2 regions of the Streptomyces sp. NPDC028314 genome follow, and region 2 is predicted to be linked to the other one. Evidence: riboswitches for the same ligand, from Rfam matches in the RefSeq annotation. Region 2 holds a riboswitch; the other holds the start of a gene.
What was found. A riboswitch is a leader RNA that binds a small molecule or an ion and turns the genes downstream of it on or off. The one in region 2 is predicted to bind cobalamin.

Region 1 (4,400 bases), on a different contig from region 2:
GTGCGGCCAGGCGGGCGGCGGAGGCCTCGTAGAACTCCTCCATCGCGCCCTGGTAGCCGCCGGGGTGGTCGGTGGTCTCGGTGGTGACCGGGTAGACCAGCGGCTCCTCGACGTGGTCCGCGCGCAGGTGCTTCGCGGCGATCGAGCGGGCGATGGAGCGGCCGTGGCGGGCCGAGTGGTACGCGACGACGTCCGCCTCCGCGATCACCTCGACGGCGCGCAGGGTCATCAGGGACGGGTCGCCGGGACCGAGCCCGACCCCGTAGAGCTTGCCCGCAGTCCTCGCTTCGGCGCTCATTCGGCCACGCTCGCAATGGCGTTGACGGCCGCCGCGGCGATCGCGCTGCCGCCGCGCCGGCCCCGGACGATCAGGTGGTCGAGCCCCGAGGAGTGCGCGGCGAGCGCGTCCTTGGACTCGGCCGCGCCGATGAAGCCGACGGGGACGCCGATGACGGCGGCGGGGCGCGGGGCACCCTCCTCGATCATCTCCAGCAGCCGGAACAGCGCGGTCGGGGCGTTGCCCACGGCGATCACCGAGCCCTCCAGCAGGCCCCGGTCGCGCCAGACTTCGAGCGCGGCGGCGCTGCGCGTGGTGCCCATCTTCGCGGCGAGCTCCGGCACGGCCGGGTCGGAGAGGGTGCAGACGACCTCGTTGCCGGCCGGCAGCCGCTTGCGGGTGACCCCGCTGGCGACCATCTGTACGTCGCAGAGGACGGGCGCGCCGGCCTCCAGGGCGGCGCGCGCCCGCAGTACGACCTCCGGGGTGTAGCCCAGGTCCTGGGGCAGGTCGGTCATCCCGCAGGCGTGGATCATGCGCACCGCGACCTGGGCGACCGATGCGGGCAGCCCGGAGAGATCCGCCTCGGCGCGGATCGTGGCAAAGGACTGGCGGTAGATGGCCGCGCCGTCCTTCTCGTACTCAAACACGGTGCACTCGCTCATTTCTTCACTGCGGTTCGGGGGCTTCGGGGGTCTGACGGGCGGCCGCGAGGGCCTGTGCAAGTTCGGTGGCCGGTACGTCCTGCCGTACGGGGCGGCCCGGTGCGGCGACCCGGTACCCGGCCGGGGTGGCGACCAGGTCCACCCAGGCGGCGCCGCGCGGATGCCCGCAGCGCCGCTCGCAGCCTGACCAGTGCACGGGCAGCGGCCCGCGCGCCCGCTCCGCGACGGCCCGCGCGTCGGCGCGCACGTCCGCGAGGGACTTGGCGCAACCGGGCCGTCCCGTACAGGCGGTGACGGTCTCCCAGGGGCTGTCCGGGGCGGTGACCAGCCCGGCGCCCTCGATGCGGTCCGCGCCGGGGGCCGGCCGCCGGGCATCGGCCGAGGGCAGCACGACGCTGCGCCACGGGGTGACGCGCAGCTCGCCGCGCCCCTCGCCGGCCACCTCCGCGAGGACCCGCCACTGGGCGGAGCTCAGCCGTCCCAGCGGCGGCAGTACGCACAGGGCCGCGCGGCCGCCGGCGCCCCCCGGCCGGGGCGGGGGCGCGTACGGCCAGGCCACCTCGCCACAGGGCTCGGCCGCGATCCCGGCGGCTTCGAGCCGCCGGGCGAACTCCGCCGCCTCCAGGGGGTGTTCGGGGGGCAGTTCGGACACCCGCCAGGCGCGGGTGCCGGCCGCCTCGGCGGTGTCGAGGAAGTATCCGGCGGCCAGCAGCGCCGCCCGGGGGGCGTCCGCCGCCGCCAGCTCCACGGCGTCGGCGGCCCGGCCCAGGCGGACCAGCGCCCGGCCGTCCGGCCTGCCGAGCACGGTCACGTCGGGGCCCAGCGCGGCCACGTCGCCGCGCCCGTCGTCGAAGGCGAACAGGAACCGCCCGGACAGGGCGGTCGCCCGGGAGCCGGCGCACAGCAGCCGGTCGAACTCCACGGCCCAGGGCAGCACGTCGGGCCGGGCAGGGCCCTCCAGTCCGGACAGCGGGGTCGCCACGATGTTCCGTACCCGCTCGTGGCCCGGCGCGGGCAGCAGGCCCGCCGCGTCCAGCAGCTCCGCCAGCGCACCGCCGCAGCCGTCCGCGAGCCCGCGGAGCTGGACGTTGCCGCGCGAGGTCAGCTCCAGGTGCCCGTCCCCGAACCGGTCGGCGGCGAGCGCCAGCGCGTCCGCCTGGCCGGCCGTGAGCAGGCCCGCCGGAATCCGGACCCGCGCCAGGAACCCGTCGTCCGCCGCATGCAGCCGCAGCGCGCCGGGGCAGGCGTCGCCACGGTCCCGTATGACGGGTTCGTCCCGCGATGCGTCGGAGGGGGGCGTGGGCATGGCCGCGAGCATACCCACCATTACGACGCCCCGACCTGTGTCCGTCACCACCCCGCCCAGCCCCACCAGGCACATCCACCCCCGCCGGACACATCCAACCCCGCCAGGCACATCCAACCCCGCCAGGCACCTCCAGCCTCGCCGGCGTTTGAGGCGCGGGGTCCGGGGCAGAGCCCCGGCAACGGCGCCGCACCCGGCAACCCACCACCCCGAGCCAGCGCAGCATCACGGCAGAGCCCCGGCAACGGCGCCGCGCCCAACCGCCCACCCCACCCCGCCGAGCCAGCGCAGCGCCACGGCCGCCTAGGATGACCTTTCGGCAGGCCAAACGGCCCGCCGTCGCCGAGGACGGCGACATGGGAGGAAGCCCGGTGAGATTCCGGCGCGGTCCCGCCACTGTGAACCCCGCGGAGCGATCGGCGGGGTGAGTCAGGAACTCCCGCTGTCCTCACTGCCCGGGGCGCGGAAACCCCGAGGAAGGCTGCCGCCGCATGATCCTGCTGCTGTCGACGTCCGACACCGATCTGCTCAGCGCCCGCGCCGCGGACGGCCCCGTCCCATACCGGTTCGCGAACCCCTCCCGCCTTCCCCTGGACGACCTGCCCGGCCTCCTGGAGGGGGCCGACCTGGTCGTCGTACGCCTCCTGGGCGGCCTGCGCGCCTGGCAGGACGGCCTCGACCTGCTGCTGGCCCCCGGCCAGCACCGCCCGGTCGTGGTGCTGACCGGCGAACAGGCCCCGGACGCCCAGCTGATGGAGGCCTCGACCGTCCCGATCGGCATCGCCGCCGAGGCACACGGCTACCTCGCGCACGGCGGCCCGGCCAACCTGGACCAGCTGGCGCGGTTCCTCTCCGACACCGTCCTGCTCACCGGACACGGCTTCGAGCCCCCGGCCGCGGCCCCCACCTGGGGCCCGCTGGAGCGCACCCCGCAGCGGACCGAGGGCCCGCGGATCGCGGTGCTCTACTACCGCGCCCACCAGATGAGCGGCAACACCGGCTTCGTGCACGCCCTCTGCGAGGCCGTCGAGGCCCAGGAGGCCCAGGCGGTCCCCCTGTACGTCTCCTCCCTGCGCACGCCGGAGCCGGAGCTGATCGCCGAGCTGGAGTCCGCGGACGCCATCGTCACCACCGTCCTCGCGGCGGGCGGCACCCGCCCCGCGACGGCCTCGGCCGGCGGCGACGACGAGTCCTGGGACGCGGGGGCGCTCGCCGCGCTCGGCGTGCCGATCCTCCAGGCCCTGTGCCTGACCGGCTCCCGCAGCGCCTGGGAGGAGAACGACGAGGGCCTGTCCCCGCTCGACGCCGCCACCCAGGTCGCGGTGCCGGAGTTCGACGGCCGGCTGATCACCGTCCCGTTCTCCTTCAAGGAGCTCGACGAGGACGGCCTGCCCGCCTACGTGGCGGACCCCGAGCGGGCCGCGCGGGTCGCGGGGATCGCCGTACGCCACGCCCGGCTGCGGCACATCGAGCGCCGGGACAAGAAGATCGCGCTGGTCCTGTCGGCCTACCCGACCAAGCACTCCCGCATCGGCAACGCGGTCGGCCTCGACACCCCCGCAAGCGCCGTGGAACTGCTGCGCACCCTCATCGCGGGCGGCTACGACTTCGGCCCCGTCGAGGAGATCCCGGGCCTGGTCTCCGGTGACGGCGACGAGCTGATCCGCGCCCTGATCGAGGCCGGCGGCCACGACCAGGACTGGCTCACCGAGGAGCAGCTCGCCCGCAACCCCGTCCGCATCCCGGCCGCCGACTACAAGCGGTGGTACGGGCAGCTTCCCGCGGAGCTGCGCGAGCAGGTCGAGGAGCACTGGGGCGAGGCGCCGGGCAACATGTTCGTCGACCGCTCGGCCAACCCCGAGGGCGACATCGTCCTGGCGGCGCTGCGCCGCGGGAACCTGCTCATCCTGATCCAGCCGCCGCGCGGCTTCGGCGAGAACCCGATCGCGATCTACCACGACCCGGACCTGCCGCCCTCGCACCACTACCTGGCCGCGTACCGCTGGATCCAGGCCCGCGCCGAGGACGGCGGCTTCGGCGCCGACGCGATGATCCACCTGGGCAAGCACGGCAACCTGGAGTGGCTGCCGGGCAAGAACGCGGGCCTGTCCGCGTCCTGCGCCCCGGACGCCGCGCTCGGCGACCTCCCCCT
Region 2 (4,400 bases):
TCGACGCGGAGTTCCACCGGGCGTCCCGTCAGCAGGCTCATCCGGCCACCCCCTCGGTACGGGTGGACCTGCGCAGCATCCACAGGAAGAACGGCCCGCCGACGAGTGCCGTGACCACGCCGACGGGTATCTCCTGCGGCGCCGCGGCCGTACGGGCCGCCAGATCGGACAGTGTCAGGAACACCGCCCCGCCCAGCGCGGCCACCGGCAGCAGCGCCCGGTGTCCGGCGCCCACCGCCATCCGGGCGGCGTGCGGAACCATCAGCCCGACGAAGCCGATCGCGCCGCTGTAGGCGACCAGCACACCGATGACGAGGGAGGTGAGGACGAACACGGCGGCCCGGAACCGGGCCGTGTCCAGGCCGAGGGTGTGTGCGCCCTCCTCCCCGGCGAGCAGCAGGTCCAGCGGCCGGGCGAGGGCGAGGAGCAGGCCGGTGCCGAGGAGCAGCGCGGCCGTGGGCAGGGCGAGTTCGTCCCAGCGGGCACCGCCCAGCCCGCCGAGGGTCCAGAAGAGGACGCTGCGGATCTGGTCGGGGTGTGCCGCCAGCACCAGCACCAGGCTGGTGAGGGCCGACAGGATGTACTGGACGGCGACCCCGGCCAGGATCAGCCGGCCGGTGGTCATGGTGCCGCCGCGCCGCGCCATCGCGTAGACGGCGACGAGCGCGCCCATGGACCCGGCGAACGCCGCGAGCGGCACGCCCGCCCCGCCCGCGAATCCGAGGGTCCCCGTACCGAAGACGATCACCAGCACGGCCCCGGCCGACGCCCCCGAGGAGGCGCCGAGCAGGAAGGGGTCGGCGAGCTGGTTGCGCACGAGGGCCTGCAGGACGGTGCCCGCCACGGCGAGTCCGGCGCCGACGACGGCGCCGAGCAGCACGCGCGGCATCCTGACGTCCCACACGATCGAGCCGAAGGCCCCGCCGCCCGGTCCGGGGCCCGCGAGCACGATGTCGAGCACCTGGCCGGGGGCGATCCGTACCGGTCCCAGGGCGAGGCCCGCGACGGCGGACGCGATGAGCGCCGCGGCGAGGAGCACGAGGGCGGCCGGGGTACGGCGCGAGCTCACGCGGCGTCGGGGTGCAGCTGGCGGCCCAGGGATTCGACGGCGTCGGGGACGCGTACTCCGAGCACGGCCGAGGACAGCGGCAGCACCACGAACCGCTGGTTCTTGACGGCGGGAACCTGCGCCAGGGCCGGGTCGTTCAACAGGCGCTGCTTCTTGGCCTCGACGGTGGTGCCGCCGTAGTCGAAGATCAGGACGACCTCGGGTGCCCGCTCGATGACCTTCTCCCAGGCGACGTCGCCGAAGGTGTCCTTGAGGTCGGCGAACACGTTCGTCCCCCCGGCGAGGGAGACGATCTCGTTGCCGATGCCGTTGCCTCCCGAGGTGAAGGCGGAGGCCTCGCCCGAGTCGTAGACGAAGACGGACGGCTTGGCCTTGTCCTTCACCCGCGCGGTGACGGCCTCGATGCGGTGCTGCTCGTCCGCGATGAGCTCGGCGCCGCGCTCCGGTACGCCGAAGGTGTGCGCCACTTCGGTGATCTCGGTCTTGAGCTGGTCCAGCCCGACCGGCCCCTGGGTGCAGTACTCCACGCTGAGACGGGAGTTGACGCCGGACCCGGCCAGTCCCTCGCGGTCGCGGCCCTGCGCCTTGTCGAAGGCGCTGGCGTAACCGCCGTACACGAAATCGGGGTTGGCGCCGAGGAGGACCTCCTTGGAGGGGTACTCCTTGGCCAGCACCTTCGTCTTCTCGTACGCGGGCCGGTAGGCGGGCAGGACGGCGTCGTCCAGGTAGGCGGTGCCGACCAGTTTCCGCTCCAGTCCCAGGGCCAGCATGATCTCGGTGGTGTGCTGGTTCAGGGTGACCACGCGCTCGGGCGGGACCTGGTAGGTGGTGCTGACACCGCAGTTGGCGACGGTGTACGGGAACCCGGGCACGGCGCCGGCGCGCGCGGCGGCGTCCTTCCCGCCCGGCGAACCCCCGCAGGCGGCAAGGGGCGCGAGCAGCGCGAGGGGTATGAGCGAGCGCAGAACAGCGCGGGAACGCGGCATGGCGAAGCCTCTCCGGGGGATCCTCGTCCCCGGTCGAAGTGAAGAGGCGGTGCGTCAGTGTCTGACTCCCGGATCCGCGCGGGGCGGATTCCGGTCACAGTGGCGGGACCGCACCGGATTCGCACCGGTTTCCTGTCCTGCACCGCCTGGGAGAACCCTGCCAAGTCTGCCAGACGCCCGGGTGCGGACCGGGCGAGCGCTCTCAGAACCCGTCGGGGTCGGGCGGGGCGGGCAGGTAGACGTGGGGCTCGTCGCCCTCCCAGCTGAGCAGCGGGGTTTCCTCGCCGAGCACGAGTTCGTCGGGGTCCGCCACCCCGGCCCGGCGCAGGAGTTCGATCACGTCCGCGTCACTGTGGGCCAGGCCCAGGACCTGCTCCCGATCCGGGGCCCGGGGCTCCCCCTGCTCCTGGGGCTGGGCCTGCTCTTGGGCCTGCTCCTGGGCCAGGCCCGGGTCCTGCTCCTGGACGCGGATGGTGACCCTCCGGCCGCCCGAGACGGAGATCCGGTGCACGACGATCGGCGCATGCTCCATGCCACCACGATGCGGCGGGAGGTCTCCGGTCGCATCCGGGCCGGGTCAGGAGGCGTAGCGGGTCACGTCCGTGATCCGGCAGCTGATCCTGTCCTGGATCTGCTCCAGCCCCTGCGCCGTGGTCCGCGCGCTCTGCCCCGGCGCGAGGTTGTTCGAGAACGCGGCGGCCTCGCCGAGCCGCTTGTTCGACGCGTCGACGAACTCCACGCTGATGATGTAGCTGCTCGACTTGGAGGACCGGTTGGTGATCAGCAGCTCGGCGCTCCCCCAGCCCGTGTCCGGGTCGAGCTCGCACCCGGTGATCTTCACGTCGCCCGCGGGCCCGGTGGTCGCCGGCCTCTCACCGGCCGACGGGGTGAGCGTCCCCGAGACCGACGGGCTCGGCGGCACGGCCGGGCGCCGGTCGGGTTCTCCTCCGCCGGACACGGTCAGGAGGGCGCCGATCACGCCGATGAGCAGCAGCAGACCAATGGCCCCCAGGCAGGACAGCCCGATGATCCGGCCGGTGCTGCCCTTCCTCGGAGGCGGCGGAGACCCCCACGACGCTCCGGGCGGCTGCGGTGTTCCGTATCCCGGCGGAGGCCGCTGACCCCAGCGGGGAGGCTCCTGTCCCGGCGGTGGCGACTGGTCCGACATGCATCCACCCTGGGGCCGCGGCTTCCCGCGCGCATCCGGACACCGTGCGCCCGGACCGTCGGCCGGCTCCGCCCCATCCGGAACCTCTCCTGTCACATGGCTACCCGCAGACCCGCAGCAGTGCATATGGTGTGGCCCCGGACCATCCCGGGCGCACGCCCCTCCCGGCCTCCCCACGGGAGGGCTGCTGCGTGTCCGCAGGTCAGCGCCGGTCTCTCGGCATTCGGCCGTGGCCACCGCGCTCATGGAGCGCGGAATGCACACCCCCGCCCCGACGTTGTCGCACGCATGAGCGGTACGCCCGATCCTCCCCCTTCCGCTACGGACTTCCCCTCGGTCGTCCGTGAACGGATCGCGGCCGAGCAGGCCTCGACACGTGCGCAGATCGCGGCCTTGAGGCGCGACTTCGACGGCATCGTCGAGGCGAACGCCCTCGTGGCGGTCGACGACGAGCACGATCCGGAAGGGTCCAGCACCGCTTTCGAGCGTGCCCATGTCGCAGCCCTGCTCGCCCAGGCCAACGCGTACCTGGGGGAGCTGGACCACGCACTGGACCGCCTGGAGCAAGGCGTCTACGGGCGGTGTGAGGGGTGCGGCGAGCCGATACCGGAGGCCCGCCTGGAGGTACGCCCGGCGGCGACGACATGCGTACGCTGCGCCGAGGCCGGCCGCGGCTGACCGAAGCCGGGGCGGTGACCTCGACGCCGGGAGATGACGAACGCCCAGCTGGGAAGAGGTCTCCCACCTGGGCGTTCTGCGCATCCACGCTGGTGCTGCTTCTTGCAGGGGCGGCAGGAGTCGAACCTGCGACCTACGGTTTTGGAGACCGTTGCTCTGGCCAGCTGAGCTACACCCCTTCGGCGAGACCAACCATGACATGGCTCGGCCCGAAGATCCACCGAATTCGGTGGTCAACTGGGGGAATTTCCGAGCGCGTACGGGTGCCCCGGAGGTCCGGGCGGCGGCGAGCGGGTCGCCCGAGCCGATCCGTGCCGGGGGCCCGGGCCGGCGGCCCCGCCCACGATCCTCCGCGGGTGGCGCGAGCGCCACCCGCGGAGGATCGTGGGCGGGGGGCAGTGAAGGAGGTGCCGCCATGCGCCGTACGCGGATCACGGGAGCCGCGCGCCGCCTCCGGAGCCCGCTCGCCGCTCTCGTGCTGCTCGCCACCGCCGCACTC

Region 1: linked by a shared signal. The riboswitch ahead of cobN (cobaltochelatase subunit CobN) and the one ahead of ACZ4TG_RS02765 (ABC transporter substrate-binding protein) in region 2 are both predicted to bind cobalamin.

The regions. Positions count from the first base shown of each region.
Region 1 is NZ_JBVHTP010000025.1:33,940-38,339, forward strand. Features, by position in the region: gene ACZ4TG_RS37200 (precorrin-2 C(20)-methyltransferase) at 1-298, opposite strand, end outside; gene ACZ4TG_RS37205 (precorrin-8X methylmutase) at 295-927, opposite strand; gene cobG (precorrin-3B synthase) at 947-2,248, opposite strand; cobalamin riboswitch at 2,574-2,700, shown strand; gene cobN (cobaltochelatase subunit CobN) at 2,740-4,400, shown strand, end outside.
Region 2 is NZ_JBVHTP010000001.1:610,364-614,763, forward strand. Features, by position in the region: gene ACZ4TG_RS02755 (ABC transporter ATP-binding protein) at 1-41, opposite strand, end outside; gene ACZ4TG_RS02760 (FecCD family ABC transporter permease) at 38-1,102, opposite strand; gene ACZ4TG_RS02765 (ABC transporter substrate-binding protein) at 1,066-2,055, opposite strand; cobalamin riboswitch at 2,091-2,231, opposite strand; gene ACZ4TG_RS02770 (hypothetical protein) at 2,258-2,587, opposite strand; gene ACZ4TG_RS02775 (FxLYD domain-containing protein) at 2,633-3,034, opposite strand; gene ACZ4TG_RS02780 (TraR/DksA family transcriptional regulator) at 3,512-3,901, shown strand; tRNA gene ACZ4TG_RS02785 (tRNA-Trp) at 4,007-4,080, opposite strand; gene ACZ4TG_RS02790 (DUF4352 domain-containing protein) at 4,317-4,400, shown strand, end outside.